2 regions of the Anaerobacillus sp. CMMVII genome follow, and region 1 is predicted to be linked to the other one. Evidence: riboswitches for the same ligand, from Rfam matches in the RefSeq annotation. Region 1 holds a riboswitch; the other holds the start of a gene.
What was found. Region 1 has a riboswitch for magnesium ahead of mgtE (magnesium transporter). Riboswitches for the same ligand answer to the same signal wherever they lie in the genome.
Positions count from the first base shown of each region.

Region 2: it holds a riboswitch for magnesium, as region 1 does, so the genes downstream of both, mgtE (magnesium transporter) here and mgtE (magnesium transporter) in region 1, are expected to answer to the same signal.

Region 1 covers NZ_JACEHK010000002.1:20,394-25,739, reverse strand. Annotated here, with positions in the region: gene H1D32_RS04380 (hypothetical protein) at 194-538, shown strand; gene mgtE (magnesium transporter) at 860-2,227, opposite strand; M-box (ykoK) riboswitch at 2,486-2,652, opposite strand; gene H1D32_RS04370 (response regulator transcription factor) at 3,640-4,296, opposite strand; gene H1D32_RS04365 (histidine kinase) at 4,271-5,346, opposite strand, start outside.
Region 2 covers NZ_JACEHK010000015.1:399,000-404,345, forward strand. Annotated here, with positions in the region: gene H1D32_RS19235 (glycoside hydrolase family 13 protein) at 452-2,128, shown strand; gene mgtE (magnesium transporter) at 2,305-3,675, opposite strand; M-box (ykoK) riboswitch at 3,895-4,060, opposite strand; gene H1D32_RS19245 (hypothetical protein) at 4,228-4,389, shown strand; gene H1D32_RS19250 (HesB-like (seleno)protein) at 4,624-4,875, shown strand; partial or broken gene deoD (purine-nucleoside phosphorylase) at 5,324-5,346, shown strand, end outside.

The DNA of each region.
Region 1 (5,346 bases):
AGCTTATCCCCTCCATTTTTCAAGCTTACTCTGTTAAAAAGTTCAGATTTACTTAGGTAAATTTACCACAGTTCGTTGATAATGATAATTGTTTTCAACTAAAAACCTAATTTTTACACACTTCCCTGTCTATAAATTACTAATTTACTCTTCAAGAGGGAACAATGAACAATGAAAGAAAGGAGGGATTTTTATGGCGGAAAAAGATCACCACGTTCACACGAATCATAACCATAAACATAGTATCGCATGTGGACATACGAAAATAAGGCATAATGACCATATTGATTATATTCATAATGGACATTTGCATCACGAACACGAAGGGCATTGGGACGAGTGTACAATCGAAGTTTCTGAGGTCAATCCTGCAGAATGTAAACCAATGAATTGTGGTTGCAATCACGAAGAAGATTGTGGACATGAAATGGTCCCCCATGGAGACCATTTCGATTATTTAGTTAACGGTAGACTGCATCATGTTCATGGTGACCATTGTGATGACCATGGTCCGGTTGAGTTGATTACAGTTATGTAAGGTCATTTAGTGGCTCCTATTAAGGGGCCTCAGAGTGTCTAGAGACCCCCTGTTAAAAAAACAGAGGGTTTCTTATATAGGTTGAAGACTTAATTTTTTTATAGAAAAAAGAAAACTAAATGAGGCAGTGGGAAAATGAATTTGTCTCACTGCCTCATTTAGTCTTCAAACGTCACGCTATGCGCGAAGAGTCAAGCTTGGCTGGTATCTGTATTGTAATAAAAGTGGCTGTTGAGACTTCCTCAACAGCCTGAGGCACCTATTAAAGTGCCTCTTTTAAATTGCATTTTTTTGTCTTAAACTTAGTCGTTAACCAATATATTATTGAGGTAAATAATCTAATAAGGCTGTTGCGATTGAGAAGTAAATAATTAATCCCATAATATCATTTATAGTTGTGATAAATGGGCCTGACGCAACTGCAGGATCGATTTTTAACTTATTAATAATTAAAGGAACTGTAGCTCCAACCATGGTAGAGAAGCTGAGAGTGAAAAATAAGGAAACACCCACAATAGCAGCTAGTATTAATCCACCATCGTATAAAAACGGAATAATAATTAGCAATGTAATGGCACAAATTAGCCCGAGCATAAGTCCAGTTCCAAATTCGCGCTTCAGCATTTTCTTAACAGATGATCCGTCAACAGATCCCAACGCTAATCCACGTACAACTACTGCTAAAGCCTGTGTACCGGTATTTCCTGCTGAGTCCATAATTAACGGAATAAATACCGCTAATATAATGACTGCTTCTAGGGTTTCCTCAAATTCTCCAATTACACCAGCGGTTACCAGCCCTAAAAACATTAGCATGATAATCCATGGTGCGCGTTTCTTAGCTGCAGCAAAAGCAGTAACATTGGCATCAATGGAACCTCTAACAGCTGAAATCTCACCAAAATCTTCCTCTGTTTCTTCCTCAACAACATCCATAATATCATCAACTGTGACAATCCCAACAAGCATTCCTTGAGCAGTTACTGGAATGGCAAGGAAATCGTATTTTTTCATTATCCTTGCCACTTCTTCTTGGTCCGTGTGTGTTTCAACCGATCTAACCCTTGAAAGCATAACTTCTTCAATACTTTGATCTAAAGGTGAAACAATTAAATCTCTTAATGATACAACTCCTACTAATTTCAACTGCTCATCAATAACGTAAAGGTAGTAAATTGTTTCTGCTTCAGGTGCCTCTAACCGTAGGCGGTTCATAACGTTCCCAACGGTATCTGATGATGCCACGGATATATACTCTGTCGTCATAATTGCACCGGCTGTTTGGTCATCATACTTTAATAGGTGGATTACTTCCGCGGCTTCATCCTTATCCATTTGACTCAAATACAATTCTTTCGTGCTTTCGGGAAGCTCTGCAAAAAAGTCAGCTATGTCATCGTAAGGCATATTATTGATAACATCGATAGCATAGTTCTGTTGCAATTCTGAGATATACAATTTTTGCTTACTAACTTCCAGCCCTTGAAATATCTCCGCAAACTCGTCAGGTTTCACAAATTTATAAAAAACAGCACGCTGTTTTTTGGTTACTGAATTTAAGATGTCTATTTGATCTGTAGGATGTAATTCAAAAAAAAGTTCTCTAAAATCAGTCATATTTTGGTCAATAATTGTTTGAATGATGTGATTTTGATAAGTTTCACGAGTTTGTTGGTCTAATTTTACCATGGCACTTCCTCCTAATTGGAATTCAGCAGACCTAACACCAGAGGTGTAGAAATGGAACTCCTCAATATCTTAGTAATAGTTTGTATTAAGTTAGTTTGTTTTATCAAAAAGTTGTTATTTGTCCTACTATCCGAGTCACTATCCATTTCCCCACCTCCGATTTCTTTGAAACGTAAAAAAACACCTTCACGAATGAAGGTGTTTGATGCGCAACAAAAATACAGTGTATAGACCTATAAATAGGCAACACAAATAAATACTTTCCCTCCATTCGTAGAGCTTTAGCACTGTGCGGCATAGGAATAGTTCCAGCTACGTTAAAAACCACCTTAATTCGATGGTTCCTGTTGACCCATTGGCGTCTTTCGACATTTTTGGGCAGCAGCATATCTCCAGCACAGGAGCCTCACCTAACGAGGTATTTAATTCTATATTGAGGTTAACGGAATCATTACGATTTGTCAACATATATTTTCATGAAAAATAAATCATTTGCAGTAAACTTTGTAGCCGTTCATAGCTGACTCCGTTTAAAACATTAGACATTTTTTGTCTTTGACATCATCTTACTAACCAATGAAATTCTTGTCGACGATCTTCCAGTGCTTCTCAATAATTTTTATTGCTGCGAAAGCTGTTCTTTCACTTAATGATTGATTTGAAAACTTATGAACAATTCTCATAACAGTTGTGTGAATTCGCTTTCGCCAAAATTATTTCATATCTATATGATACAAATTTTATCTAATGGCTCTTCTAAAATATTGTTGCTAATAGTTTTAGGTCGTAACCAAACGAATGCTTGGTTACGACCTAAAAGCCACAAAGTTTTTGAAAAAGCCTATCTAATATATTACTTAAAGCGATGTATATATCACTTTCACCACTCACCACTATATGCTCTTGCTGCTAATGTAGTAATAATTACGGTAATCGGTTTCGGTTTGTCATCACCAAACATAATATCTCGATATCTCTTTAATATTTGTATACAACTCTGAAAGGACTTGTTTATATAATGGTACTTTGTACACTTGAGCGTGACTGTGGGCTTTAAGACCAGCACTGTAAACTTCCAATCACCTAGAGCAGATTGAAGATCACTCAGTTAAAATTCTCTTTCTTTGATAAGAAAAGGATAAATGGCCGACCAATCTAAACAAGATTAGTCGGCCAAAGAATTGTCGAATACTTTTAGGGCGAGTATTCATTATCTAGTTTGTATTATATTTATAAAAATATCCCCTGACTAGAAGGATATTATATAAACTTAGGAACCATTCACGCTTAAATATTACTATTTGAGTGAATTTCAATTTATAACCTAGCTAGGCAATCTAATATAGTTACGAATGGTTTTTATCCAACTACATTTAGAACTTAGTAGTGAAAATAATGAATTTGGAAATTTATTAATCCATGTTTGTTAATAATTCTGTTTTCAAAGCATACTTAACTAGGTCCGACTTTTTCTTTGCACCAATCTTATCCATTAATCTTGCCTTATAAGTTTCTACAGTTTTAATACTAATAAAAAGCTCTGTCGAGATTTCCTTTTGTGTATAACCTAGAGCTATGAGCCTTAAAACCTCTTTTTCTCTTTGACTAAGTAGATCATCTTCAACACTAGTGTTTATATCTATATTTTGTTCTTTAGGTTTACCATATAAACTAGGAATTAAAGTTGGATAAATATAGTGTTCGCCTCTAATTACTGTCTTGATTGCAGTAATTAGTTCTGTATCTACAGCTCTTTTTAACACATACCCAGAAGCACCTGCATTAAGACCCTCTTTCAAATATGCCTCATCTGAATACATTGTTAAAATTAATATTTTCACATCAGGATTTTTGGCCATAATTTCTTTTGTTGCTTCAATACCATCTTTTTCAGGCATATTAATATCCATTATGATGATATCCAGATTAGTTCGACACGCTTTTTCGATGGCGGTCTTCCCATTATCAGCCTCAGCAACAACTTCAAAATTTTCTTCTGCTAGAATAATAGTTTTTAAACCGGAACGAAATACAGGATGATCATCAACTAGCATGATTCTGACTGTCAAGTATATCTCCCCCCTCAGGTTTTAACGGAATTTTAACCATAATTACTGTACCTTGATCACGTTCAGATTCGATGTTAAGCGTCCCACCTAATAAAGAAACTCGTTCCTGCATTCCTCTAATACCTAAATTGTATTTTGAAGGGTCTTTATTTAACACTGCTTCAATATTAAAACCTACACCATCATCTTCAATAATGACTGAAATGATGGATCGATTTTTCATAATTATAACGCTTACTGATGTAGCATTGGAATACTTCAAAATATTCGTTAATGACTCTTGAACAACCCGAAAAATGGCTGTCTCTATCTCTGGTCTTAGTCTATCCGTCTCAATTCCGTTAATTATTAAATCAAACTCTGCCGGAAATTTCTTTTTAAATTCTTCAATATACCGTTCAATTGCTACTTTTAGACCGAATTTATCAAGGATGCTCGGTCTTAACTGCCAAGCTAATTCATGTACCTCTTCAATCGTATTATGGGTTAGTTCTCTTAATTTTTTTATCTCATTTTTTCTGACTTCATCTGATGGGGATTCTTGTAAGACTTTTAAACCTAATAAAATCGATGAAAGGGAATGACTCGTTTCATCATGCAGCTCTCTTGCAATTCTCTTCCTTTCCTCTTCCTGCACGGTCATTACTTTTTCTAAAAGCATTTCACGGATTTTTTCCTTCTTTTTCAGCTCTTGCCAAAGTTGAATATTCTCAATGGTTACTGAAAGTTGATTTCCGATCGTTTTTAAGATTTTTACCGAATAAGGATCCAATTCTTTCGTATTACATATTTGTATTTTCCCTACATATTGATCTTTCACTAATAATGGAAAAGTATTATTTACTTTAGCCTCCTCGTTTTCACATAAACATCTTGGTTCCTTGATTTCTGCCTCATTACTATACATGTCTAAAAAACACTTTTCCTTTGAATCAGAAATCACTTCGATTTGATCTCCTATTTTTATTTGAATAAATGCACTATTTAATGAAAGTTCATGTACGATTTTCTGAACAAACTTTTGCAAAACCTTTTTCATTTCATCGATTG
Region 2 (5,346 bases), on a different contig from region 1:
TAAAAGATAAGAATGTATAAAATTTCAACGTAATAACTGTCTAGCTCCAAGACACATCAATGAAGTTACTTCATTGCAGTTTTTGCGACGAGTAAACGTAGTGACGCAGGAGCACCGCCCAGCCCCTCGAGGTCAAATAACCTTCGAGAATAAAAGTGAAAGAGCACACTTTTATTCTCGAAGAACATTTGCTAGTCGGGGCTTAACAGGGCGCTTGCGCTTTTCTTAGATCATTTTATTAATCCAATTCAGTAAATATAATCTAGCCGTTCAACTGTTCGTTCAGGTTCGCCACTACGAATTTATAGTTTGGAAACAGCAAGTGCTCTCTAAGATGGAAAGCTGTGCTTCTTTTAGGAAACCGTTTGCACAAAGTTAACATGATAGAGTATGATTGAACATATTGGCTATACTTTATATGTATAAAGGTAAGGGAGATGACTAAATAACTATGAAAAAAGCCTGGTGGAAAGAAAGTGTTGTATATCAAATTTATCCGCGCAGTTTTGCAGATAGCAATGGGGATGGGATTGGTGATTTAAGAGGTATTATTTCGAAACTTGACTATTTACATAAGCTTGGAATCGATGTGATATGGCTCTCTCCGGTTTATAAATCTCCAAATGATGACAATGGTTATGACATAAGTGACTATCAAGATATTATGGAAGAGTTCGGAACGATGTCTGACTGGGAAGAACTCTTAGACGAGGTTCATAGTCGTGGTATGAAGCTTATCATGGATTTAGTAGTGAATCATAGTTCAGATGAGCATAAGTGGTTTATAGAATCAAAAAAATCGAAGGATAATCCTTATCGTGATTACTACATTTGGCGTCCAGGCAAAGATGGTGAAGAGCCAAATAATTGGGCATCTGCATTTAGTGGCTCTGCTTGGCAATATGATGAAACAACAGATGAATACTTTCTACACCTATTTTCTAAAAAGCAACCAGACTTAAACTGGGAAAACCCGAAGCTGCGAGAAGAAATTTATCAGATGATGAATTGGTGGCTTGATAAAGGTATTGATGGCTTCAGAATGGATGTAATAAATTTCATCTCAAAAGTTGAGGGATTACCTAGTGCACCAGCTGACGCTGAGAAAAAATATGTTTCTGGTCACGAGTATTTTATGAATGGTCCACGAATTCATGAATTTTTACGTGAAATGCATGAAAAGACAACGGCAAATTATGATGTAATGACTGTTGGAGAAATGCCTGGGGTAACCCCTCGCCAAGCTAGATTGTACACAGATGAGAATACACGCGAAGTAAACATGGTCTTTCAATTTGAACATGTTGATTTAGATTCAGGTCCTGATGGAAAATGGGATCTTCGTCCTCTAAAACTACATGATCTCAAAGAGAATTTATCTGGATGGCAAAAGGGATTAGAAACTGTTGGGTGGAATAGTCTTTATTTTAATAATCATGATCAACCACGCATGGTTTCACGCTTTGGTAACGATAAGGAGTACCGAGTAGAATCGGCAAAAATGCTAGCCACTTTATTGCATATGATGAAGGGGACGCCCTATATTTACCAAGGTGAAGAAATGGGAATGACGAATATTCGCTTTGAGGATATCAAGCAATACAAAGATATTGAAACATTAAATATGTACAAAGAAAAACGTGAGCAAGGTGTTCCACATGAGAAAATTATGGAATCCATCTATGTTAAAGGTAGAGATAATGCAAGGACGCCAGTTCAGTGGGACAACAGTGAGCATGCCGGTTTTACAACAGGAACGCCATGGATAGAAGTCAATCCAAATTACAAAGAGATCAATGCAAAAGCTGTTGTTGAGGATAAAAATTCCATTTTCTACTACTATCAAAATTTAATTCGTCTCCGTAAACAACATGAAATAATCGTTTATGGCGGTTATGATTTGATTTTGGCAGATGATCCTGAAATCTTTGCTTATGTTAGGACTTTAGGCAAAGAAAAACTTGTTGTCATCTGTAACTTCTATGGCAATGAGCCAACATTTGAACTTCCTGATGACATTCATTTTACTACCAGTGAATTGGTTGTATCGAATTATCCTGAAAGCGTTGGCGATGTAAGCAATTTCTCTTTAAAGCCATATGAGGCTAGGGTTTATTTAATTAAATAAATGGTATGAATGAAATCGCACACAATTGTGTGCGATTTTTGGATTAATAGGCTATAGATGCGTTGTGTTGACGGGGTATGAGGATTAATATGTTGCGAAACCAGTGAAAGTCGCAACATAAAAATAAAATGTATAAAAACTCTGCATTGAGCAGAGTTTTTGAAATATACAATCGCTTAATGTGGTAAAAAATCAATTAAAGCGGTCGCGATTGAAAAGTAAATAATTAATCCTAATAAATCATTAATAGTTGTAATGAAGGGCCCGGAGGCTACTGCTGGATCAATCTTAAACTTATTAATAATTAATGGGACAATGGCACCAACCATTGTAGAAATACTTAATGTTACAAATAGGGATAAACCAACAATACCTGCTAACCAAAATCCTCCTTGGGGATATAGCAACGGAATTAAAATAAGTAGGGTGATGGCGCAAATTAAACCTAACATAATACCAGTTCCAAATTCCCGGCGTAGCATTTTACTAATCGTTGATTTATCGACGGCTCCTAAAGCTAAGCTTCGAACAACAACAGCTAAGGCTTGGGTTCCAGTATTACCCGCTGACCCCATAATCAAAGGAATAAAGACTGAGAGTAAAATGACTTCCTCAAGTGTGTCTTCAAACTGACCGATAACCCCGGCAGTTATTAGTCCAAGAAACATCAACATAATAATCCAAGGTGAACGTTTTTTAGCAGCTGTAAAAGAGGTTACGTTCGTGTCTAATGATCCTCTTACAGCAAACATTTCACCAAAGTCTTCTTCTGTTTCTTCTTCAACAACATCCATAATATCATCTACCGTAATAATCCCGACAAGTTTGCCTTGGGCTGTTACGGGTATCGCTAAAAAGTCGTACTTTTTGATAATCCTAGCTACTTCTTCTTGGTCTGTATGTGTTTCTACAGATTTTACTCTTGATAACATGACTTCTTCAATTTTTTCTTCTAAAGGAGAGATAATTAAGTCTCTTAAGGAAACAACACCGACGAGTTTCAGTTGTTGATCGATAACATAAAGGTAGTAAATGGTTTCTGCTTCAGGCGCTTCAGTACGCAATCTCTTCATTACCTCGGCGACAGTTTCCATGCACGACACTGAAATGAACTCAGTTGTCATAATTGCCCCTGCAGTTTGGTCCTCATATTTTAATAAATGGATAACCTCTTGAGCCTCTTCTGTTTCCATCATTCCTAGATAAAGCTCTTTTGTTATTTCAGGTAATTCACCTAAAAAGTCAGCGATGTCGTCATAAGACATATTGTTAATAACATCTATCGCATAATTTTGCTGAAGTTCAGCAATATATTGCTTTTGCTCCTCAGGCTCTAATCCTTGAAAAATTTCAGCGAATTCCTCAGGAGATAGGAATTTATATATAGTATGGCGCTGTTTTTTCGTAATTTTATTGAATAACTCAATTTGGTCTGTTGGGTGTAATTCAAAAAATAATTCTCTGAAATCTTTAATGTTTTGATCGTTTAGCGTTTCAATTAATTGTCTAGTATAGCCTTCACGATTTTCTTGGTCTAATCTTACCATAGGAATTACCTCCTTCTCAGGACCCCAAAAACCAATAATGGAAAATGAAAATCCTGCTTTTGTTTTTAGTATTGTGCATTAAAAAATGACTACTATTCGAGTCAGGATCCATTTCCCCACCACCTTTTTTAAAACGTCAAAAAACACCTTCTACGAATGAAGGTGTTAAATAGCATACGGAAAAAAGCATACTTTAGTAAGGAAGTAAGCTAATGCGTAAAAGTCCTTCTTTCGTAGAGCTTTAGCACTGTGCGGCATAGGAATACATCCAGCTACATTAAAAACCACCTTAAGTCGATAGTTTCTGTTGACCCATTGGCGTCTTTGGACATTTTTGGGCAGCAGCATATCTCCAGCACAGGAGCCTCACCTAACGAAGGTATTCATTTGTCTTGTTTAGGTTATCGAACAAAAACTAGACTGTCAACCTAAAACTTAAAGTTCGAAATAAAGGAACTTTTCAAAAAATGTTCAAAAACTTCTTGAAAATAAGGGTACATAAAGCATATAATGATAGTGAAAATTATTCTCAATCAGGAGAGTGAGAGCGTTATGGTGTATGGACTTATTTTATTAACTATTGTTGTTTATTTTCTAATTATTATCCGTATTTTTTATGGAATTAACGACGTTAGGACGGTTTCTTTCGTTACAAAATTAAAAGGTGTTTTTAAAACAAAGGATCTTGAGACAATAAATACTCATGCAAAGTAGGTAAACAACTTTACCTGCTTTTTGTATTTCTTGAAGTATATTTTGCTAAAAGAATTTACGTTTACAGGTCTTCTTCCTTGTGAATAATAAATATTATTGGTACGATAATTAAGCATGATAATTTATACTTTTAGGGAAATATTCTTGTTACTAAGCAAAGCTTAGTTTTTTAGAATACTTCATGAAAGATTTTTGAGGTGAAAAAATGAAAATTACAGAGGAAGCAAAAGCGTTATTCAAGAAGTACTTGAACAAAACAACGCAAAAGGAATTAAAGTCATTTTTGCAGGAATGGGCTGAGGTGGCCCAAAATTAGGATTGTCTCTGGAAGAGGCAACAGACCAGGATATCGTTGAAACAATTAACGGTGTACAAGTAGCATTTGAAAAAAGCATTAAAGACCAAACTGAGGGGTTAACCCTGGATTTCCAAGAAACTCCACAAGGTTCTGGCCTTGTTATGGTTGGAATTAACGAATGTTGTTAAAATCGCGGGACTAACCTATTACTTAGGTTAGTCCCTTCCTACCTGATTAGGTATTTTTTATTAATTCGAGGAAATATTGTGTTATAATTAATATATAACAGATCGAGAGTGCGTCTAAAAGATAAGGATCTTTTGTTGTATAACAATTTATACAGGAAGGGTTGTGCTCATGGATTATAGTGATTTTTGAGTAGTAAGGATATTGAAAAGGTAAAGCACTTGCAGAGAAGCTAAAGACAACATCTTGTTTTGATGAAAGAAAAAGGTTGGTTACGAAAAAAACATTAGTTATTGAAAAAGCTAGGGTTAAAAGGGAAAAAAACTTACCGCAATAACATATTTTTAAAGGTCCCTTCATGTATAACGTCTCTCACAAAGGAAAGCTTAATAGAGATGGTTATAAGGGGATTTTTTTGTATGAGAATTAGACATGTAGGAGGAAATGTAAATGAGTGTACATATAGGTGCTAA